4 regions of the Streptomyces sp. NPDC018045 genome follow, and region 2 is predicted to be linked to each of the others. Evidence: riboswitches for the same ligand, from Rfam matches in the RefSeq annotation. Region 2 holds a riboswitch; each other region holds the start of a gene.
The links. Region 2 has a riboswitch for cobalamin ahead of ACH4EB_RS32085 (cobalamin biosynthesis protein). Riboswitches for the same ligand answer to the same signal wherever they lie in the genome.
Positions count from the first base shown of each region.

Region 1: another riboswitch for cobalamin. It lies ahead of ACH4EB_RS19770 (FecCD family ABC transporter permease); the one in region 2 lies ahead of ACH4EB_RS32085 (cobalamin biosynthesis protein).
Region 3: another riboswitch for cobalamin. It lies ahead of ACH4EB_RS20885 (ABC transporter substrate-binding protein); the one in region 2 lies ahead of ACH4EB_RS32085 (cobalamin biosynthesis protein).
Region 4: another riboswitch for cobalamin. It lies ahead of ACH4EB_RS33790 (ABC transporter substrate-binding protein); the one in region 2 lies ahead of ACH4EB_RS32085 (cobalamin biosynthesis protein).

Region 1 covers NZ_JBIRFL010000007.1:306,607-312,138, reverse strand. The annotation lists gene ACH4EB_RS19780 (ABC transporter substrate-binding protein) at 1-404, opposite strand, end outside; gene ACH4EB_RS19775 (ABC transporter ATP-binding protein) at 494-1,288, opposite strand; gene ACH4EB_RS19770 (FecCD family ABC transporter permease) at 1,288-2,397, opposite strand; cobalamin riboswitch at 2,497-2,628, opposite strand; gene ACH4EB_RS19765 (FABP family protein) at 2,652-3,215, opposite strand; gene ACH4EB_RS19760 (DsrE family protein) at 3,531-3,896, shown strand; gene ACH4EB_RS19755 (DUF3099 domain-containing protein) at 3,929-4,216, opposite strand; gene ACH4EB_RS19750 (DUF1416 domain-containing protein) at 4,330-4,617, opposite strand; gene ACH4EB_RS19745 (sulfurtransferase) at 4,673-5,518, opposite strand.
Region 2 covers NZ_JBIRFL010000024.1:60,280-65,811, forward strand. The annotation lists gene ACH4EB_RS32070 (GH25 family lysozyme) at 1-211, shown strand, start outside; gene ACH4EB_RS32075 (inorganic phosphate transporter) at 424-1,764, shown strand; gene ACH4EB_RS32080 (hypothetical protein) at 1,829-2,074, shown strand; cobalamin riboswitch at 2,274-2,424, shown strand; gene ACH4EB_RS32085 (cobalamin biosynthesis protein) at 2,555-3,535, shown strand; gene ACH4EB_RS32090 (cobyric acid synthase) at 3,565-5,187, shown strand; gene ACH4EB_RS32095 (putative cobaltochelatase) at 5,187-5,532, shown strand, end outside.
Region 3 covers NZ_JBIRFL010000008.1:205,442-210,973, forward strand. The annotation lists gene ACH4EB_RS20870 (hypothetical protein) at 1-802, opposite strand, end outside; gene ACH4EB_RS20875 (ABC transporter ATP-binding protein) at 799-1,641, opposite strand; gene ACH4EB_RS20880 (FecCD family ABC transporter permease) at 1,638-2,684, opposite strand; gene ACH4EB_RS20885 (ABC transporter substrate-binding protein) at 2,690-3,688, opposite strand; cobalamin riboswitch at 3,726-3,847, opposite strand; gene ACH4EB_RS20890 (Mov34/MPN/PAD-1 family protein) at 3,886-4,308, opposite strand; gene ACH4EB_RS20895 (amino acid permease) at 4,411-5,532, opposite strand, start outside.
Region 4 covers NZ_JBIRFL010000029.1:26,739-32,270, reverse strand. The annotation lists gene ACH4EB_RS33805 (ferric reductase-like transmembrane domain-containing protein) at 1-663, shown strand, start outside; gene ACH4EB_RS33800 (ABC transporter ATP-binding protein) at 648-1,466, opposite strand; gene ACH4EB_RS33795 (FecCD family ABC transporter permease) at 1,463-2,563, opposite strand; gene ACH4EB_RS33790 (ABC transporter substrate-binding protein) at 2,560-3,603, opposite strand; cobalamin riboswitch at 3,633-3,815, opposite strand; gene ACH4EB_RS33785 (class I SAM-dependent methyltransferase) at 3,881-4,630, opposite strand; gene ACH4EB_RS33780 (MFS transporter) at 4,599-5,532, opposite strand, start outside.

The sequences.
Region 1 (5,532 bases), on a different contig from region 2:
CAGCCCGCGAAGACCAGGTCGGCCCTGGCGTCCAGGGCGATCTCCTTGGTGATCGCCTTTTTGGAGAGCCAGGGCACCTTGGCGTACGCGTCCTTCCAGGCGACGGCGTCGATCCGGCCCCGGTACTCCGGCATGACGTACCCGGCCATGTGGTCCTCCAGGCCGAGCGCGAACATGATGTCGGCGATCCCGACGTCGTTGGTGACCACCCGCCGGGGCGCCTTGTCGTACGTCGTCCTCGTCCCGCAGTTCTCGACCGTCACCGGGTAGTGACCGGACCCGCTCGGCCCGGACGCCTTGGCCGCGCCGTCCTTGCCGTCCTCGGCGACGTGCGCGCCGCAGCCGGTGAGCGCGGCGAGCGTGAGGGCGGTGAGCAGGGCGGCGGTGCGGTGGCGGGTGCGCATGGGGCTCCTCGGGGCGGGCTTCACGACGGGCTTCGCGGGGGTTGGTACGGCAGGTTGTAGGGGGCTTGGTCCGGGGGGCGCGGCGGTCGTCAGGAGGCGGCCGACGGGGCGGTACGGCCGGGCAGGCGGTCGAACAGGAGCTGTACGGCGCCGGTTTCGGGGTGCGGTACGCGGTGTGCGCGCACCCCGAACACCTCGGCCAGCAGCTCCGGCCCCAGCACGTCGTGCGGCGCGCCGGAGGCGACGATGCGCCCGCCGGAGATGACGTACAGCTCGTCGCAGTGCCCGGCGGCCAGGTTCAGGTCGTGCAGCGCGGTCAGCACCGTCAGTCCGCTGTCCCGCACCAGCGCCAGCAGTTCGAGCTGCTGGGCGATGTCGAGGTGGTTCGTCGGCTCGTCCAGCACCAGCACCCGCGGCTCCTGGGCCAGCGCGCGGGCGATCAGGACGCGCTGCTTCTCCCCGCCGGACAGGCTCAGGAACGAGCGCTCGGCCAGGTGGGCCGCGCCGGTCCGTACCAGCGCCCGCTCGCACACCCGGAGGTCCGCCGCGCTCGGCCGCCCGGACCCGCGCTGGTGCGGCAGCCGCCCCATCGCGACGACCTCGGCGGCCGTGAACCCGAACTCGGTCGCCGACTCCTGGGGCAGCGCGGCCAGGTGCCGGGCCCCTTCGCGTACGCCCATGGTGTGCAGGTCGGTGCCGTCCAGCCGCACCGTCCCGGCGGCCGGGCGCAGCGCGCGGTAGGCGCAGCGCAGCAGGGTGGACTTGCCGCTGCCGTTGGGCCCGACCAGCCCGACGACCCGGCCGCTGTCCGCGCGCAGGGTGATGTCGTGCACGAGCCGGGCACCGGCCACGTCCACGGACACCGCGTCGATGTCGACCCGCATCAGACCCCGCCCCCGAACGTGTAGCCGCGGCGCCGCATCAGGAGGACGAAGGCCGGTACGCCGATCACGGCGGTGATCACCCCGACCGGCAGTTCGACGGGCGCCAGCAGCACCCGGGACAGGACGTCCACCCACACCATCAGCACCGCGCCCAGCAGCGGAGCCACCGCCAGCACCCGGCGGTGCCCGGCGCCCACCAGCATCCGGGTCACATGCGGCACCATCAGCCCGACGAAGCCGATCGCCCCGCTGACCGCGACCACCGCGCCGGTGACGGCCGCCGTGACCGCGAACAGTTCCCGCCGCAGCCGTCCGGGGTCCACGCCGAGCGCGGCGGCCGACTCGTCGCCCATGGCGAGCGCGTTCAGGCGGCCCGCGGAGAGCATCAGGTACAGCAGCGCGCCGGCCACCGCCGCCGCGGCGACGGGCAGTGAGCCCCAGCCCGCCCCGCTGAGGCTGCCGAGCAGCCACATCATGGCGGAGCGCGCCGCCTCGCCCCGGTCGGCGGCGAAGACCATCAGGGTGGAGAGTGCGGAGAAGCCGTAGTACATCGCGGAGCCGGTCAGCACCAGCCGCAGCGGCGTCAGGCCGTGCGCGCTGCGGGCCGCCGCGTACACCAGCGCCATGGCCAGCAGCGCCGAGCCGAAGGCGGCCGTGGACAGCGCCCAGACGCCGAGCGCCGCCAGCGAGCCGAAGAGCAGGACGGCGTTGGCACCGACCGCCGCGCCGGAGGAGATGCCGAGTACGAAGGGATCGGCGAGGGCATTGCGCACCAGGGCCTGGACGGCCACGCCGATGGCGGACAGCCCCGCGCCGACGACGGCGGCCAGGAGCGCGCGCGGGAAGCGCAGCTCCCACACGATGGTGTACGCGGAGACCTCGTCGGAGGTGATGGTGCCGCCGCTCAGCCCGGAGCCGAGGTGGCGCAGCACCTCATCCCACCCGATGCCGGCGGCGCCGAGGCCGACGCCGCACACCAGCGAGGCGAGCAGGACGACGGCGAGCCCGGCGACCAGCGGCCCGGTGGGCACCGGCGAGCCGGTACGCGGCCGGGCGCCGGCGGGGTCCGCGCCGTGGGCGGGATCTGCGGTACGGGCGGAGGCGGCCAAGAGGACGTACGCCTTCGGCTCGGGCCGTGTCCGTACGGTCAGGGGCCGGCGCGTGGCGCGAGGCCGGCGGCGGTGTCCCCTCGCAGTCCACGGCGAGTTGTCAGGAACGGGCGCCCCCGCGGGTGATCGGGCTGGCGGAACGGACGTTCCGCACACCGTTGCGGGTCAGCGCCGGACTCTCACCGGACTTCCCCCGCGGGGCGCTCTGCGACTGTGTGTGCTGTCTTGCGTGTGCTGTCTGACGTGCAGGCCGTCTACTTGAAGAAGGCGATGCCGTCGTCCGGCAGGTCCTTGAGGTCCTTGGCCCACTCGCTGGGGTCGACGACCTTCTTCAGGTGGGCCGACATGTACGGGCGCAGCGGCACCTCGGGGGTGGCCTTCTCGCCGACCCACATCAGGTCGCTGTTCACGTACCCGTACAGGCGCTTGCCGCCGGTGTACGGGCCGGAGGCGGCGGTGCGCGCCACGGCGTCGGTCGCCAGGTCGATCTGCGGCTTCTGGTCGGCCAGCTCGCCGTACCAGACCTCCGCGACACCGCCGTCGCGGATCATCACGATCTCGACCTTGCGGTCCTTGTCGATGCGCCAGTAGCCGGACTCGGTCTCCAGCGGTGCGACCTTCTTGCCCTCGGCGTCGAGCACCCAACTGTGCGAGGTGTATTCGAGGAAGTCACGCCCGTCGTGGGTGAAGGTGACCTCTTGGCCGAAGTTGCACTTCTCGGTACCGGGGAAGTCCGCGACGCCCGCGCCCTCCCAGTTGCCGAGCAGGAAGGCGAGGGGCACGAGGGCCGGGTTCAGGTCGGACGGGATCTCGATCATCAGCTCAGGCGATCTGTATCGGGGAAAAGGTGGTAGGGGCGCGCGAAGCGCTCGTACCCGGGGTGCGGGCGGCGGGCGGGAGTCAGCGCTGGCCCTGGTACAGCTTCTTCCAGGTCAGCCCGGCGAAGGCGACGACGCCGACGGCGACCAGGACGAGCAGGGTGGTGAAGACTGCCTCAAGCACGAGCGCGCTCCTCGGACGGAGTGAGGTGTTACGGACCGGAAGCGAGTCTAGTCGGCATGGCCGGTGGCGGCGCTGTGAGGTCGGTCCCGCCGGGTGACCGGCGGCGTGGGCCGCGGTTCTAGAGTGACCGTATGGCCAAGAAGCTGGTGATCAAGGTGACGGCGGGGTCGGACGCCCCCGAGCGGTGCTCGCAGGCGTTCACGGTGGCGGCGGTGGCCGTGGCCAGCGGGGTGCACGTCTCCCTGTGGCTGACCGGGGAGTCGGTGTGGTTCGCGCTGCCGGGGCGCGCGGCGGAGTTCGAGCTGCCGCACGCGGCGCCGCTGCCGGACCTGATCGACGGGATCGTGTCGGGCGGCGGCACCATCACCGTGTGCACCCAGTGCGCGGCCCGCCGGGACATCGACGAGAAGGACCTCATCGAGTGCGCCCGGATCGCCGGAGCGCAGGTCTTCGTGAGCGAGATCATGCCGGACGGCGTGCAGGCGCTCGTCTACTGAGGGCGGCTGAGGGCGGCGGGCCGGAGGACGGCTCAGCGGCGGCCGGAGCCGGGGCCGTGGTCGTCCAGCTCGCGCCACCACCGGTCCGACTCGGGGTCGCCCGACTCGTCCCACCAGCGCTCACCCGGCTCCCGCCGGTTGCCGATGATCGCCGCGAACGGCGGGATGACCATGGCGACCACGCACATCGCCACGGCCGCCGGTACGGACCACAGCCGTACGACGCCCCACGCCAGCACGAACAGGGCGATGCACACGCCCATCAGGACGAAGTACCGGCGGTGCCGGCGCTGCGCGGGCGGACGCTGGTGCGCGGACATGGTTCCACCGTAGATCCGGCCGCCGCGGCTGGGAAGCGCGGCGGGCCGCACCCCTTGCGAAGGCGTCCAAACCCCTGGGGCGCGGCCCGGCGGCCGTACGTGCGTACGTGGTGTCAGACGGCGATGGCGACCTCCGCGAGGCCACCGTGCTGCGCGACGACGGTGCGGTCCGCGGTCGCGCCCGGGACCAGGGCGCGCAGCGTCCAGGTGCCCTCGGCCGCGTAGAAGCGGAACTGCCCGGTCGCCGAGGTGGGGACCTCGGCGGTGAACTCGCCGGTGCTGTCCAGCAGGCGCACGTAACCGGTGACGGGCTGGCCGTCGCGGGTCACGCTGCCCTGGATCGTGGTCTCGCCCGGCTTGATGGCCGAAGCGTCCGGGCCGCCGGCCTTGGCTCCACACATGGGGGTACTTCCTTGGTGGTTGAGGGGTACGGGAGGGAGGCGGTGCGGCGGTGCGCTACTTGGCGGCGCCGAGCTCGATCGGCACGCCGACCAGCGAGCCGTACTCGGTCCAGGAGCCGTCGTAGTTCTTGACGTTGCTCTGGCCGAGCAGCTCGTGCAGCACGAACCAGGTGAGCGCCGAGCGCTCGCCGATGCGGCAGTAGGCGATGGTGTCCTTCGTCAGGTCCACGTTCTCGGCCTCGTAGAGGGCCTTGAGCTCGTCGTCCGACTTGAAGGTGCCGTCGTCGTTGGCGTTCTTCGACCACGGGATGTTGCGGGCGCTCGGCACGTGGCCGGGGCGCTGCGACTGTTCCTGCGGCAGGTGTGCCGGGGCGAGCAGCTTGCCGCTGAACTCGTCGGGGGAGCGCACGTCGACCAGGTTCAGGCTGCCGATCGCGGCGACGACGTCGTCCCGGAAGGCGCGGATGGAGGTGTCCTGGGCCTTCGCCTTGTAGTCGGTCCTGGCGCGGTTCGGCACCTGCGAGCCGTCGACCAGGTCGCGCGAGTCCAGCTCCCACTTCTTGCGGCCGCCGTCGAGCAGCTTGACGCTGTCGTGGCCGTAGAGCTTGAAGTACCAGTACGCGTACGCGGCGAACCAGTTGTTGTTGCCGCCGTAGAGCACGACGGTGTCGTCGTTGGCGATGCCCTTCTCGGAGAGCAGCTTCTCGAAGCCCGCCTGGTCGACGAAGTCGCGGCGCACCGGGTCCTGGAGGTCCTTCTGCCAGTCGATGCGGACGGCGTTCTTGATGTGGTTCTTGTCGTAGGCCGAGGTGTCCTCGTCGACCTCGACGAGGACCACCTTCGGGTCGTCGATGTGGGCCTCGGCCCAGTCGGCGTCCACCAGGACGTCGCTACGGCTCATGTTGTTCTCCTCCG
Region 2 (5,532 bases):
CCGGTGGTGGAACGGCTGCCCCGACGGCAGCCGGGCGTTCGCCGCCACCCATCCGCTGTGGCTGGCCCGCCGGCACGGCAATCCGGGCGAGCTGCCCGCCGGCTGGGCGTATCCGAGCATCTGGCAGCACGCCGGGGCCGGCGCGCTGCCCGGCGACCAGGACCGGTGGAACGGCACGGCCGCGGGGTTACGGCGCTTCGCGCGCGGCTGACGCGGCGGCGGCCCGGGGCGGCGCCGCGCTGGTGCCGAGGGGGCGGACGGGGTTCCCGCGCCGGTACGCGTGGGGCCCGGGTGGCGGCACGGGCGCCTCCGCGCCACCCCTGCGGGGGCGTCACTGCGGCGCCCGCCCCAGTTCACCTTCCGTTCACCCGTCGTCCGTACGGTCCCGAGCGTTACTGACCATCGAACTGATTGCCTGGGTGAATGGAACACATCACGCTTCTCATCGGGATCGTGATCGTCACGGCCTTGGTGTTCGACTTTACGAACGGCTTCCACGACACGGCCAACGCCATGGCCACCACCATTTCCACCGGGGCACTGGCGCCCAAGGCGGCGGTGGCGATGTCGGCGGTCCTCAACCTGCTCGGCGCGTTCTTGTCCGTGGAGGTCGCCAAGACCATCTCCGGCGGGATCATCGACGAGGCCGCCGGCATCAGACCAGAGGTGATCTTCGCCGGGCTGGTCGGCGCCATCATCTGGAACCTGGTCACCTGGCTGGCCGGACTCCCCTCCAGCTCCTCGCACGCCCTCTTCGGCGGTCTGATCGGCGCGACCCTGGTGTCCGTCGGCACGAGCGGCGTGCACGGCGGCGCCGTGGTCATGAAGGTCCTCGTCCCGGCGGTCGCCGCCCCGATCGTGGCCGGTCTGGCCTCGATGGCCGCGACCCGGCTGACCTACCGGCTGGCCCGCGGCCGCGCCGAGGAGGACACCGCCAAGGGCTACCGCGCCGGGCAGATCGCCTCGGCCGCGCTGGTCTCCCTCGCCCACGGCACCAACGACGCCCAGAAGACGATGGGCGTGATCACCCTCGCGCTGATCACCGGCGGCGTCGTCGCCCCGCACGCCGACCCGCCGCTGTGGGTCATCGCCTCGGCCGGCCTGGCCATCGCGCTCGGCACGTACCTGGGCGGCTGGCGGATCATCCGCACGATGGGCAAGGGCATCACCGACATCCAGCCGCCGCAGGGCTTCGCCGCCCAGACCGGTGCCGCGGCCACCATCCTGGCCTCCTCCCACCTCGGCTTCGCGCTCTCCACCACCCAGGTCTGCTCCGGCTCGGTCATGGGCTCGGGGCTGGGCCGCAAGGGCGGCGTGGTGCGCTGGTCCACGGCGGGCCGGATGGCCGCCGCCTGGGTCCTGACGCTGCCGGCCGCCGGGCTGGTCGCGGCGGGCGCCGCGCTCCTGGCGGACCAGGGCGACTGGGGCATCGCGACCGTCGCCGTCCTGGCGCTCGCCGTCTGCGGCGTGATCTGGGCGCTCTCCCGGCGCAAGCCGGTGGACCACAGCAACGTCAACGAGGGCCCGGCAGCGGAGCCCGCGGGCGTCGTCACCACCGCCCTGCAGGCCGTCTCGCCGCCGCCCGCCGGTCCGGTCGTGACCGGGCCCGCCACGGCCGTCACCACGATCCCGGCGCCCGCGATGGCCGAGGCGCCGCTCGCGGACCCGGTCGGCGCCGACCCGGTGATCGCCGATCCGGTCACCGTCCACCCGCACGAGACGCGTGCCCAGCGCCGCGCCAAGGCCGGCTCGGCCGCCGGCTGACCAGGCCGCCCGGCTCCCGCCGCTTCCACGGCCTCCCCCGCTTCCACGAAGGAACGAGAACGCAATGAACATCGACTGGGCAGCGCTCGGCCAGGTCTTCGGCGTCACGCTGTTCGTGACGGTCGGGATCGTGGGCCTGTTCACCCTCGGCATCGTCGGCACGTCGCGCAAACCGCGGCAGGAGGGCACGCCGGTGACCGCCGACGGGCCCGACGCCCCCGGCGGCGCGGCGCGGACCGGTGCGTACGTCTGCTTCGCGCTGTGCGCGGCGGCCGTGGCGTACGGGATCTACCTGATCGTCGCGACCTGAGAGCCGGCCACGGCACGGCCCCCGGGGCGTCCGGTGACCGCGGTACCCGCCGCGTCCACCGGGCGCCCCGTCGCCGTGTCCGGGCACCGCGCCGTCTGTGTCCTTGCCCACAGGCCCTGCCACGGCTCCGCCCCCAGGTCAAGCGTGAGTTGACGGGCTTCGCGGAGCGTGGTGGACTGCCGGAGCCATTCGGCGACAGATGAGGAAGTCCGGTGAGAATCCGGCGCGGTCCCGCCACTGTCACCGGGGAGCGCCCCTCCACCAAGGGCCACGGTCCGCGTCCCGCGACGCAGGTTCCCGTACGGACTGGAAGGCCGGGGGAAGTGCCGATCCGGGGAGCCAGGAGACTCTCGTCGCCGTACCCGTCGAACCAGGGCGCGGACCCTGAGTGAGGACCTACCGCCATGCCCGGCCGCAGTTCGAGAGCCCCTGGACGTACGCCCGTACTGCCCCTCCGAGGCGCGACGGCGGTCTGATCCGATGCGTGCCGAACACGCCGGCTACGCGTGCGGCGCGGCCCTCGGTTTCCTCGGCGACCTGGCCGTGGGCGACCCCCGGCGCGGCCACCCCGTGGCCGCCTTCGGGCGGGCCGCGGCCGCCGTGGAACGCCGTCTGTGGCGCGACCACCGCGGGCCCGGCGCCCTGCACACCGCGCTGCTCGCGGGCGGTACCGCCGCCGGTGCGGCGCTGCTGGAGCGCGCCGTGCGCCGCTCCCCCGCCGCCTTCCCGGCCTCCGTCGCGCTGACCGCCGCCGCCACCTGGGCGGTGCTGGGCGGCACCTCGCTGGGCCGCGAGGCGCGGGCCGTCGGCGGTGCGCTCGCGGCGGGCGACCTGGACGTGGCGCGCGAGCGGCTGCCGCACCTGTGCGGGCGCGACCCGCAGGCCCTGGACGGGCAGCAGATGGCGCGCGCGGTGGTCGAGTCCGTCGCCGAGAACACCTCGGACGCGGTGGTCGGCGCCCTGGTGTGGGGCGCGGCCGCCGGTGTGCCGGGGCTGCTGGCCTTCCGCGCGGTCAACACGCTGGACGCGATGGTGGGGCACAGGTCGCCGCGCTACCGCCGCTTCGGCTGGGCCGCGGCGCGGCTCGACGACGTGGCCGGCTTTCCCGGCTCCCGGCTGTCCGCCGCGCTGGCGGTGCTGGCGGGGCCGGACCGGCGGGGCGCGTGGCGCGCCTGGCGGCAGGACGGCCCGTCCCACCCGAGCCCCAACGCAGGCCCGGTGGAGGCGGCGTTCGCCGGGGCGCTGGGCGTACGGCTGGGCGGCACGCTGGCGTACGGCGGCCGGGTCGAGCACCGCCCGGTGCTCAACGGCGGCACCGGGCGCCCCGTCGCGGTCCCGGACATCGAACGGGCCGTGCGGCTGTCGCGCCGGGTCAGCGCGCTGGCGCTGACGGCCACGGTCGCGGGCCGGCTCGCGGCCGGGGCGGTACGGCGGGCCCGTACGGCCGGGAGGGCCAAGTGAGCAGCAGTGCGGACGGCGAGGAGTGCCACGTGAACGGACCGGGTCAAGCACCGCTCGGCGGGGGGCTGCTGGTGGCGGGCACCACGTCCGACGCGGGCAAGAGCGTGGTGACGGCGGGCATCTGCCGCTGGCTGGCCCGCAAGGGCGTGAAGGTGGCGCCCTTCAAGGCGCAGAACATGTCGCTGAACTCGTTCGTGACGCGCGAGGGCGCGGAGATCGGGCGGGCGCAGGCCATGCAGGCCGCCGCGGCGCGCGTCGAGCCGAGCGCCCTGATGAACCCGGTGCTGCTGAAGCCGGGCGGTGACCGCAGCAGCCAGGTCGTGCTGATGGGCAAGCCGGTGGGCGAGCTGAGCGCGCGCGGCTACCACGCGGGGCGTCAGGAACAGTTGCTCGGTACGGTCACGGACTGCCTCCAGGAACTGCGGCGTACGCATGACGCGGTGATCTGCGAGGGCGCGGGCAGCCCGGCGGAGATCAACCTGCGGCGCAGCGACATCGTGAACATGGGCATCGCTCGGGCCGCGCGGATACCGGCCGTGGTGGTCGGCGACATCGACCGGGGCGGGGTGTTCGCCTCGTTCTTCGGCACCACGGCGCTGCTGTCCCCGGAGGACCAGGCGCTGGTCGCGGGCTATCTCGTCAACAAGTTCCGGGGCGATGTGACGCTGCTGGAGCCGGGCCTGGACATGCTGAAGGAGCTGACCGGGCGGCCGACGCTCGGGGTGCTGCCGTTCGCGCACGGCCTGGGCATCGACGAGGAGGACGGCCTGAGGGTGTCGCTGCGCGGCGCGGTCCGCGAGAGCGTCGTCGCGCCGCCGCACGGCGCCGACGTGCTGCGGGTCGCGGTGGCCGCCGTACCGTTGATGTCGAACTTCACGGACGTGGACGCGCTCGCCGCCGAACCGGGTGTCGTGGTGCGCTTCGTGGACCGCGCCGAGGAACTGGCCGACGCCGACCTCGTCGTGCTGCCCGGCACCCGCGGCACCGTCCGGGCGATCCGGTGGCTGCGCGAGCGCGGCATCGCGGACGCGGTGCGGCGGCGCGCGGCGGAAGGCCGTCCGGTGCTCGGCATCTGCGGCGGCTTCCAGATGCTGGGCGAACGCATCGAGGACGAGGTCGAGTCGAAGGCCGGGACGGTGGACGGGCTGGGCCTGCTGCCCGTACGCGTGCGGTTCGCGGCCGACAAGACCCTGGCCCGGCCGTCCGGCGAGGCGCTGGGCGAGCCGGTCGAGGGATACGAGATCCACCACGGCGTGGCCGAGGTCTCCGGCGGCGAGCCCTTCCTGGACGGCTGCCGGTCCGGGGCGGTCTGGGGCACCCACTGGCACGGCTCCCTGGAGAGCGACGGCTTCCGGCGGGCGTTCCTGCGTCGGGTCGCCGCCGACGCGGGCCGGGCGTTCGTCCCCGCGCCGGACACCAGCTTCGCCGCGCTGCGCGAGGAGCAGCTCGACCGGCTCGGCGACCTGATCGAGGAGCACGCGGACATGGAGGCGCTGCTGCGGCTCATCGAGGACGGGGTGCCGACGGGGCTGCCGTTCGTGCCGCCGGGGGCGCCGCCGATACCGCAGCCGTCGTTCCGCGCTCCGGCGGCAGCCGACGCGGCCACCGCCCCACCCGCACACCGCACGTCCCTCGAAGGGGGTACTCCCTGATGGCATCGGTCCCTTATCCGTTCACCGCGGTCGTCGGCATGTCCGACATGCGGCTGAGCCTGCTGCTCAACGCCATCTCGCCGGCCATCGGCGGGGTGCTGGTCCGCGGCGAGAAGGGCACCGCGAAGTCGACGATCGTACGGGGCCTGACGGCGCTGATGCCGGACGTCCCCGTGGTCACCGGCTGCCGCTTCTCCTGCGACCCCGCCGCGCCGGACCCGGCGTGCCCGGACGGCCCGCACGAGGCGGTCGGCGCGGAGGAGCGCCCGGCCCGCATGGTCGAGCTCCCCGTCGGCGCCTCCGAGGACCGCCTCGTCGGGGCGCTGGACATCGAGCGGGCCCTGT
Region 3 (5,532 bases), on a different contig from region 2:
CGGTGACCACATCACCGAGCGCGGCGAGCCCGCCGGGCGCACCGTCCAGGAAGACGGCCCAACGGCGGGCCAGCAGCGCCGGGTCGGCGCGGGACGCGCCCAGGGCGGTCGCGCAGCCGTGGGCCACTCCCCCGCGCAACTGCCGCAGCCCGGCGTGGGTCCGCTCCCGCAGCGCGTCGGCCAGGGGCAGCAGGTGGCGGGTGAGGACGGTGTTCTGGAGGGCCCGGACGGTGACGTTCGGACGATACGGGCCCGTTCCGTCGCCCGGCCCGCCCGACCCATCCAACCCGCCCAGACCGTCCGTGCCCATTCCCGTGCCGGTTTCCGGGCCCGTCCCGGGTGCGTCCACGGTGCGCAACGTCCGCAGCCGGACCTCGGCGATGCCGTGCCCGGGGTCCGGCCGCAGGAGGACGTTCTCGGGCCGTACGTCCAGGACGTGGCCGGTCAGCGCCCAGTGCAGGACGGCCGCCGCGGTCACCCGGCCCGCGTAGACCGCGATGAGAGTGAGGGCGGCGGCGTGCGCGGTGCGGTGGCCGCTGCCCTGGTGCTCGGTGTCCAACAGGCGGGACAGTTCCGGGCCGTACGGGTCGAGCAGCCGGTCGGCGGCGAGCCAGCCGGTCCCGCCGGGCGGCGGCGCGCCCAGGCCGAGGTGGTAGCGGGGGCCGTGCGCGGCGAGTGCGGCGAGCGCGGCGTGCGGACCTTCCGTGCCCCCGGGAACGGCTTGCCGAGTGGCGGCCTGCCGGAGGGCGGCCTGCTGACAGGCGGTCGGCCGGCGGGCGGCCGCCCCCTCGTACGCGCTCACCGTCGCCCCGCCGTGCGGGCCTTCGCGTCCGGCGGCAGGTACACCACCGTCGGCGCCCCGGTCAGCGGGTGCGCGCTGACCTCGGCGGCGACCCCGTACACGTCGGCCAGCAGGTCGGGGGTGAGGACCTCGTGCGGCGTTCCCTGGGCGACGACGCGGCCCGCGCGCAGCACGTACAGGCGGTCGCAGTAGTACGCGGCGAGGTTGAGGTCGTGCAGTGCGAGCAGGGTGCTGGTGCCCAGGCCGGCGACGAGGGCGAGAACGTCGAGCTGGTAGCGGATGTCGAGGTGGTTGGTCGGCTCGTCGAGGACGAGCAGGGACGGCTGCTGCACGAGTGCCCGCGCGACCAGGACGCGCTGCCGTTCGCCGCCCGAGAGCGCGGCGAAGGAACGGTCGCGCAGCTCCGCGACGCCCACCCACGCCAGTGCCCGGTCGGCGAGGGCGGTGTCGGCCGCCGAGTCGGTCTCCCAGAAGCGCTTGTGCGGGGAGCGGCCCATGGCGACGATCTCGCGCACGGTCAGCTCGAAGGTGCCGCTGCCGTCCTGGGGGACGGTGGCGACGCGCCGGGCCCGCTCCTTGGCCGTGAACCCGGCCAGGTCCCGGCCGTCCAGGGTGATCCGGCCGTGGGTGGGGGCCAGGGTGCCGTAGACGCAGCGCAGCAGGGTGGTCTTGCCGCTGCCGTTGGGCCCGACCAGGCCGACCGTCTCGCCCGGGGCGACGTGCAGGTCGGCGCCGTCGACGAGATGACGGCCGTCGACGCCGTACGACAGGCCCTCGGTCCGCAGTTCGGCGGGGGCGGCGCCCGCCGGGGTGTCCGTGTCCGTGCTCCGGCCGCTCATCCGGTGATCCCTTCCGTACGGGTGGTGCGGCGCAGCAGCCACAGGAAGAACGGGCCGCCGGCCAGGGCGGTGACCACCCCGACGGGGATCTCCTGGGAGCCGGCGACGGTGCGGGCCAGCAGGTCGGCGAGGACGACGAAGACCGCGCCCGCCAGCGCGACGACCGGCAGCAGGGCGCGGTGCGAGGCGCCGACGAGCATGCGGACGGCGTGCGGCACCATCAGCCCGACGAAGCCGATCGACCCGCTGGCCGCCACGAGTACGCCGGTGACCAGTGACGCGAGGACGAAGACGGCGGCGCGGAAGCGGCCGGTGTCCAGGCCGAGGACGGTGGCGCCCTCCTCGCCCACGAGCAGCAGGTCGAGCGGCCGGGCGAGGGTGAGCAGCAGGGCGAGACCGGCGAGCAGCACGAGGGCGGGCAGCCACAGGGTGTCCCAGCGGGCCTGGCCGAGGCCGCCCAGCGTCCAGAACATGAGGGACCGCAGGTGTTCGGCCCGGGCCGAGGTGACCAGGACGAGGCTGGTCAGCGCGGAGAGGATGTACTGCACCGCGACGCCCGCCAGCACCAGCCGTCCGGTCGTCATGGTGCCGCCGCGCCGGGCCAGGGCGTAGACGGCGACCAGCGCGCCCAGCGATCCGGCGAAGGCGGCCAGCGGCATCGCGACCGCGCCGGCCAGGCCGCCGCCGACGCCGAGGACGACGACCATGACGGCGCCGGTCGAGGCCCCGGAGGAGACGCCGAGCAGGAACGGGTCGGCGAGCGGGTTGCGGACCAGCGCCTGTAGGACGGTGCCGATGACGGCGAGCCCCGCGCCGACGACGGCGCCGAGCAGGACGCGCGGCAGCCGTACGTCGAGGACGATGGTCGGGAACGGGCCGGCGGGCGCGTCCCCGGTCAGGATGCGCAGCACGTCGCCGGGCGGGACGCGGACGGAGCCGAGGACGAGCCCGGCCAGGCCCGCCGCGAGCAGGGCGGCGGCGAGCACGGTCAGGACGAGGGTGTGGCGCAGGCGGCGCGGCGGTGCCGCGGTCGTGCAGGTCACCGGGGCTACTTGACGGCGTCGGGGTGAAGCTGTCCGGCCAGCGACCGGACGGCGTCGGGTACGCGTACGCCGAGTACCGCGCTGGACAACGGCAGCACCGCGAACCGCTTGTTCTTGATGGCCGGTACGTCCTGGAGCGCGGGGTCGTCGAGCAGCCGCTTCTTCTTCGCCGCGACGCTGATACCGCCGTAGTCGTAGATCACGATGATCTCGGGCTTGCGCTCGACGATCTGCTCCCAGGACACGTCGGCCCAGGTCTTGGCCCGGTCCGCGAAGACGTTGCGGCCGCCGGCGAGGGAAATGATCTCGTTGCCGATGCCCTGGCCGCCCGCGGTGTGCACGGCGGAGTCGCCGCTGTCGTAGACGAAGACGGCGGCCGGGTCGGTCCCCTTCAGCTTGTCCTTGGTGGCGGCGATCGTCGTCTCGGCCTTCTTGACCAGGGCTTCGGCCCGGTCGCGTACGCCGAAGGTGGCGCCGACCTCGCGGATCTCCTGGGCGAGCTGCCGAATGCCGGTCCTGCCGTGGGAGCAGTACTCGACGTTCAGGCGGGTCTTGATGCCGGACTTCTCCAGCGCGGCCCGTTCGCGGCCCTCGCCCTTGTCGAAGGCGCTGGCGTAACCGCCGTAGACGAAGTCGGGGTTGGCGCCGAGCAGCGTCTCGTAGGAGGGGTATCCCTTGGCGAGGACCTTGACGCTCCGGTAGTCCTTCTCGTACTGCGGCAGCACCTTGTCGTCGAGGTAGGCGGTGCCGGCCAGCCGGTCCTTGAGGCCGAGGGCGAGCATGATCTCGGTGGTGTGCTGGTTCATGGTCACCACGCGCTCGGGCGGTGCCTCGAAGGTGGTGCGTACGCCGCAGTTCTCGACGGTGTACGGGAAGCCGGCCGTCTTCGCCGTGGCCCCGCCGGGCGCCTTCCCGTCGCCGTCGGTGCCGCAGGCGGCGAGCGGCAGCAGGAGCGCCGCCGCCGTGAGCGCGCGCAGCGCGCCGCGGGACCTGGATCTGGCCATGGCCGTGCCTCCTCCGGGGGATCCGCGTCCCCTGGTCGGTGTGCTGAGGGCGGCAGGTCAGTTCCTGGCTTCCAGGCATGCGGCCTGGTCACAGTGGCGGGACCGTCCCGGATTCGCACCGGGTTCCTGGGTCCTGCCGCCCGAGGTGATGCGGCACAGTGTGTCAGGTGCGCGGGCGGCGTCCGCCGCCGCGGTGCTCAGTAGGCGTCGACGACCTCGACGTCTTCTTCCGTGACCACGCCGTCCACGATCCGGAACGAGCGGAACTGGAACGGTCCGGCGTCGTCGGTGTCGGCCGTGGAGACCAGGACGTAGTGGGCGCCGGGCTCGTTGGCGTAGGAGATGTCCGTACGGGACGGGTACGCCTCGGTGGCGGTGTGCGAGTGGTAGATGATCACCGGCTCCTCGTCCCGGTCGTCCAGCTCGCGGTAGAGCTTCAGCAGGTCCGAGGAGTCGAACTCGTAGAAGGTGGGCGAGCGGGCGGCGTTGAGCATCGGGATGAACCGCTCGGGGCGGCCGCTGCCCTCCGGACCCGCGACCATGCCGCAGGCCTCGTCGGGATGGTCCTTGCGGGCGTGGTCCACGATCTGGTCGTACAGAGCCTTGGTAAGGGTCAGCATGGGCCCAAGAATAAGCAGGCGGGCCGGTGCGTACCGAAGGTTGGTACGCACCGGCCCGCATGCTGGACAGGCACGGAAAGTCCGCCCCGGAAGGGGCCGTTCTCAGTCCTGGTCGCCGCTCTTGCCGGCCGCCGCCGCCCCCACGGCGGGAGCGGCCGGCCTGGCGAACATCTCCGGGTTGCGGGACTTGAGCACCAGGTAGCTGACGCCCAGGACCAGCGCCCAGAACGGCGCCGCGTACAGCGAGACGCGGGCGTCCGGGTCCACGCCCATCATCACGATCACCATGCCGATGAAGGCCAGCGCGAAGATCGAGGTGTACGGGGCGCCGGGCGCCTTGAACTCGGACTGCGGCAGCTCACCGCGGTCGGCCTTGGCCCGGAACCGGAGCTGCGACAGCAGGATCATGATCCAGGCCCACATACCGGAGATCGTCGCGAAGGAGACGACCAGGTCGAAGGCCTTGCCCGGCCACTGGTAGTTGATCCCCACGCCGAACAGCATCATCGCGACGGAGACGCCGGTGCCCCAGGTCGGCAGGCCGTTCTTGCTGAGGCGGGTGAACAGCTTGGGCCCCTGGCCGTTGAGCGCGAGGTCGCGCAGCATCCGGCCGGTGGAGTACATGCCGGAGTTGGCCGAGGACAGCGCCGCGGTCAGCACGACGAAGTTGACGATGGCCGCGCCGGCCGGCAGGCCGATCTGCTGGAAGGCCGCGACGAAGGGGCTCACGCCCGGCTTGAAGACGGTCCAGCTCACGACGGACAGGATGATGATGAGCGCGCCGATGTAGAAGAGGCCGATCCGCCACGGCACGGTGTTGATGGCCTTCGGCAGGACCTTCTTCGGGTTGGTGGCCTCGCCCGCGGTGACGCCGACGAGTTCGACCGCCAGGAAGGCGAACATCACGATCTGCAAGGTCATCAGCGTGCCGCCGATGCCCTTCGGGAAGAATCCGCCGTCCGACCACAGAAGGCTGAAGGAAGCGGTGTCACCGGCGTCGGAGAAACCGATGGTGATCACACCGAGACCGATGAGGATCATGCCGATGATCGCGGTGACCTTGACCATCGAGAACCAGAACTCCAGCTCACCGAAGAGCTTCACGGAGATCAGGTTGATTCCGAACAGGGCGACCGTGAACACCAGGGCCGACGCCCACTGGGGTATTCCCTTGTTCCAGTACTGCACATAGGTGGCTGCTGCAGTCACTTCCGTGATGCCGGT
Region 4 (5,532 bases), on a different contig from region 2:
CCCGGCCGGCTGCCCGTGTCCCGGGCCGTGCTGGAGCGCTGGCACCGCACCACGAGCCTGACGACGATGGCGCTGATGTTCGCGCACGCGCTGATGTTCGCGGCCGAACTGGTGCGGGACGCGGGCGGCCTGGCGTGGGCGGCCCGCCTGTGGTCGGCGTTCGCCGACACCTTCGTACCGGGCTGGTACGACTCGGGGACCGGCAAGCTGGCCATCCCCATCGGCCAGGGCGCCCTGTATCTCGCCGTCCCGCTGGGCCTGCTCTTCTACGTGCGGCACCGCATCGGCGCGGCCGCCTGGCGCCGGCTGCACCGCTTCGTGATCGTCGTGTACGTGCTGAGCGTCTGGCACACGCTGCTGTACGGCACCAACGTCTGGTACGACGAGTGGCCGCGTACCGCCCTGTGGCTGCTGCAACTGCCCGTCGCGGTGCTGCTTCTGCTCCGGCTGCTGCGTCCCGCGCGCCGGGCCGAGCGCCTGGGTGCGCCCGGGCGGCAGGCGGAGGTCCCGCCGCTGCGCTGGACGGCCCGGGCGGTGGGCCGGGTCGCTGCCGCCGCCGTGATCGCCGGGCTGCTGGCCGTGGTCCTCTCCGGCCACGACGGCGGGCGGCCCCGGCCGGACGGGCCGCCCGTGACCGCCCCGGCCACTCAGATACCGGAGTGATCCGGTATCGCGACGGCCGGCCGGTCGTGTTCCCCGGGCAGGAACGACACCTGCGGCGCGCCCGTCCGCGCGTTGACGGCGACCTCGGCCGTCACGCCGTACACCTCCGCCAGCAGCTCCTCGGTCAGCACCTCGACGGGCGGCCCTGACGCCGTCACCGCCCCCTCGCGCAGGACGTACAGGCGGTCGCAGTAGTACGCGGCGAGGTTCAGGTCGTGCAGGGCCACCAGGACCGTGGCGGGCAGCCTGCGCAGGGCCCCGAGCACCGTCAACTGGTGCCGTACGTCCAGATGGTTGGTCGGCTCGTCGAGGACCAGCAGGGAGGGCCGCTGGGCCAGGGCGCGGGCGATGAGCACCCGCTGGCGCTCGCCGCCGGAGAGATGGTCGAAGGACCGGTCCGCCAGCGCGGCGGCGTCCACCGACTCCAGGGCCCACGTCACCAGGGCGGCGTCCTCGGCGCTGTCCCCGTCGAGCAGCCGCTTGTGCGGTGTGCGGCCCATCGCGACGACCTCGCGCACGGTCAGGTCGAAGTCGGCGCCCGCCTCCTGCACCACGGCGGCCACCGTGCGGGCCAGCCGCCGTACCGGCAGTGACCAGGCGTCCGCGCCGTCCACGCGGACGTGTCCCGCGTCGGGCCGCAGCACCCGGTAGACGGCGCGCAGCAGACTCGACTTGCCGCTGCCGTTGGGTCCGACCAGGCCGACCACCTCGCCGGGCCGGGCGGTCAGGGAGACGTCCCGCACCAGATGGTGTGCTCCGGCGGTGAGCGTGACGCCGTCAACGGTCAGTTCGGTCGCGCTCATGCCACTCCTCGGCGCACGGTACGGCGGGCGTCGCGGCGCATCAGCCACAGGAAGAACGGTCCGCCGCACAGCGCGGTCAGCACCCCGACGGGGATCTCCATCGGCGCGGCGACCGTCCGTGCCGCGATGTCGGCCCAGATCAGGAACACCGCACCGGCCAGTGCGGCCGCGGGCAGCACCCGGCGGTGGTCGCCGCCCACGAACAGCCGCACGATGTGCGGCAGCATCAGGCCGACGAAGCCGATCGGCCCGGCCGCGGCCACCAGGACGCCGGTGACGAGCGAGAGGAGGACGAACATCCGGGCCCGGAACCGCGCCACGTCCAGCCCCATCGTCGTGGCGGACTCCTCACCCGCGAGCAGCAGGTTGAGCGACCGGGCCTGGACCAGGAGGACGGCGATGCCCAGTAGCAGCGCCGTGCCCGGCAGCCAGAGCGTGCCCCACTGCACGCCACCGAGGCCGCCGAGGGTCCAGGCGAGGACCGCCCGGGCCTCGTTGCCCCGGTCGGAGGTCAGCAGCAGGACGTCCATGACCGCCGTGAGCACGGCCGCCATCGCCACGCCCGACAGCACCAGCCGTACGGAGGTGATGCGGCCGCCGGCGCGGGCCGTCGTGTAGACGAGCAGCAGGGTCAGCAGCGCGCCGGCGAAGGCGGCGGCCGACAGCGACAGCGGGCCGAACAGGCTCACCCCGAAGACGATCACCATGACGGCGCCCAGGGACGCGCCCGAGGAGACGCCGAGCAGATACGGCTCCGCCAACGGATTGCGTACCAGGGCCTGCATGGCGGTACCGATCACCGCGAGCCCCGCGCCCGTCACCGCACCGAGGATCACCCGCGGCGCCCGCACGTTCAGCACGATGGTCTCGCGCGCCTCGGACCACCCCGGCTCCGACCAATCGGCGCCCAGCGCGTGGGTCACGATGCCCCACACCTCGCCCGGCGGCACGTGCACCGACCCGATCGCCATGCCCGCCGTCGCGGAGACCAGCAGGAGCACGGTGAGGACGACGAGGGTGATGACGAGCGAACGGCGGCGCGGCCTCGGCTCGGGCCGACGGTCACGTACGGCCGCCGCCTCGGCGGTGGCGGTCACCGGAACCTCTCGGGGTGCAGCGCGCGGGCCAGTTCCGCCACCGCGTACGGTGGCCGCACTCCGACGAGGGTGGCGGTCAGCGGCAGGACGACGAACCGCTGGTTCCTCACCGCGGGCACGTCGGCGAGCGAGGGCTGCGACAGCAGGAACTTCTTCTTCTGCTCGACGCTGCCGGCCCCCGTGTAGTCGTAGATCGCGATGACCTCGGGCTTCCGGTCGACGACCTGCTCCCAGGACGCGTCACCGAAGACCTTGTCCAGGTCCGCGAAGACGTTCCGGCCGCCCGCGAGTTGGATGATCTCGGTGCCGAGGCTCTTGCCGCCGGCGGTGAAAGCCGCCTTGTCGCCGCTGTCGTACACGAAGACCGGTACGGCGGGGGCGCCCTTGACCGCCTCGGTGGTCCGGTCCACCCGTGCCCGGAGGCCGGCGACCAGCTTGTCGGCCCGCTCCCGTACCCCGAAGATGCTGCCGATGGTGCGGATCTCGTCGTACGTGTCCCGGATGGACACCTGCTTCTTCCCGCAGTACTCGCGGTTGAGGTAGGTGTCGATGCCGGCGTCGGCGAAAGCCTTGCGCGAGCGGCCCTCGTTCTCGGCGAACGCGCTGGCGTAACCGCCGTAGACGAAGTCCGGATCGGCTTCGAGGACGGTCTCGAAGGACGGCTCCTTCTTCGCCAGCCGCGGGATGGCCGCGTAGTCCGCGCGCAGTTCCGGCAGGACGGCGGAGTCGGGGAAGGCGGTGCCGATCATCCGGTCGCGGAGCCCCAGCGCCAGCATCAGCTCGGCGGGGTGCTGGTGGATGGTGAGCACCCGGGAGGGCGGTTTCTTGTAAGTGGTACGGATGCCGCAGTTGTCGATGGTGACCGGGAAACCTTTCGCCGCCGAGGCCGCGGGCCGCGCGCCGCCCGCGGTGTCCCGCGCCGTGCCGCAGCCGGTCAGCAGTACGGCGGAGAGGGCCACGGCCAGTGCCGCGGCGCGTCGCGTCCGGCGCAGCCGGGCGGAGGGGGGAGAGAAGGGGGGACAGGGCGTGCCGTCGTACACGTAAAGCCTCCTGCGGAGTCCGCGCTCCTCGGAACGGGCCCGCGACAGGCCAGTGTCCTGACTCCCGGATCGACGTTCCCCCGGCCTTCCCGCGCCGCGCGCAGTGGCCTGTCGCAGGGGTGCACTCCCCGGTCACAGTGGCGGGACCGTGCCGGAATCGCACCGGCTTCCTGACTCCCGTCGCGGTGATGACCAGGTGATATTACGGTTGGCCGGGCTCGGGGCAAAGGGCGCGCGACGGACTCCGCGCGCCCTCCGCCTGGGAAAGGCGCCCCGGTCACGCCCCGCGAGCCGCCCGGAGTACCAGCCGCTCGGCGTCCTGGTCGTACGGACGGCCGTCGAAGCCACCGAAGATCTCGATGTCCTCGAAGCCGGCTTCCTCGGCCATCCGCCGCAGCTCCACGGCGCTGTAGACGAACCACACCAGGCTCGTACGCGTCACCCGGTCGCCCCGTACGAGCACCCAGTCGCTGCGCAGCCGCGCCCAGTCGTCCAGCACCGTGTCGGTCTGCACCAGCAGGTCGTCGCCGCGCCGCACGACTTTGGGCGGGGTGACCTTGCGGGCCAGCAGTTCCTTTCCGGCCAGGTCCAGGAGCAGCGTGCCGCCGGGGACCAGGCAGGTGTGCAGGGTGCGCAGCACGCGGGCGTTGTCGGCCGGGTCGTCGAAGTAGCCAAACGACGTGAACATGTTGAGGACCACGTCGAAGGCACCGGGCTCACAGAACTCCCGCATGTCGGCCTGTACGTACCGGGCCGTGACCCCGGCGTCGGCGGACCGCTTGCGGGCGCGGTCCAGCATGGCCGGGCTGCGGTCGACGCCCGTCACGCCTAAGCCCCTGCGGGCGAGCGGAACGGTGAACACCCCCGGCCCGCAGCACAGGTCCAGCACCCGGGCGCCGGTCGGGAAGGACAGCAGGGGAGAGGTGGTGAGCAGCTCCTCGGCCTGGGCATGGCGCTGGTCGGAGAAGAGGAAGTCGTGGAACTCGGTCCAGAAGTCATCGTCCTGGAATCCGCCCGTGTGCGTCATCGGGAACCAGTGGTCCTTCCGTGAGGTCGTCGTGAACAGTGGGAGCGGGGGGAGGGGCGCTCCGTCCGCGCCGCAGCGCGAGCAGGAGCGGTGGCAGCAGGACGCACTGGGCCGCGGCGAAGAGCCAGAACCAGCCCGGGTGCCCGGCGCGTTCGCCGAAGCCGTAGAGCTGCCCGCCCAGGACGCCGCTGGCACCGGCCCCCAGCCCCGCGGCGAGCCGCTGCTGCCCGAAGACCACGGCATCCGAACGCGGACTGCGGCGCAGGGCCTCCAGGTCGTTCTTCAGGAAGAGCACGATGTCGCCGAGCGTGATCAGGACGCCGCCCGCCAGCAGGGCGGTCCGCGTCCCCGACGCCAGCACCGCCATCCCGGCGGCCAGCCCCGCGAATCCGACCGCCAGGGCGACGGGGTAGCTCATCCGCCGGATGCCGTCCGAGGCGAGCGGCTGGACGACGATGACCAGGACGAAGCAGGTCAGGAGCACGAGGCTGTAGAACTCGCTGGAGGCCCGCGCCACGGCGTACACGGCGAGGTAGTGCTGGAAGTGGAAGTACAGGTAGAACGCCAGGCCGTTGGCGACGAAGGGGAGGACGGCGATCCCGGCCAGCAGCCCCTGGCCGGCCGCGGGAACGTGGACGCGGCGCTCCTCCTCCCGCCCCACGGCCGGCAGCCGTGCGTGTCCCACGGCGACCACGGCGAACAGCGCCGTCACCACGGCGAACAGCGGGCCGGGGGACGACAGCACGAACGGGCCCGCGACGACCGGCCCCACGGCCATCCCCGCGTTGAGCGCCGCGTTGCCCGCGGAAAGGAACCCCGGCCTGCGCTCCTCGGCCACACCGTGCACCAGGTACGCCTTGTTGGCCGGCAGGTACAGCGCGGCGCCACAGCAGGTCAGGATC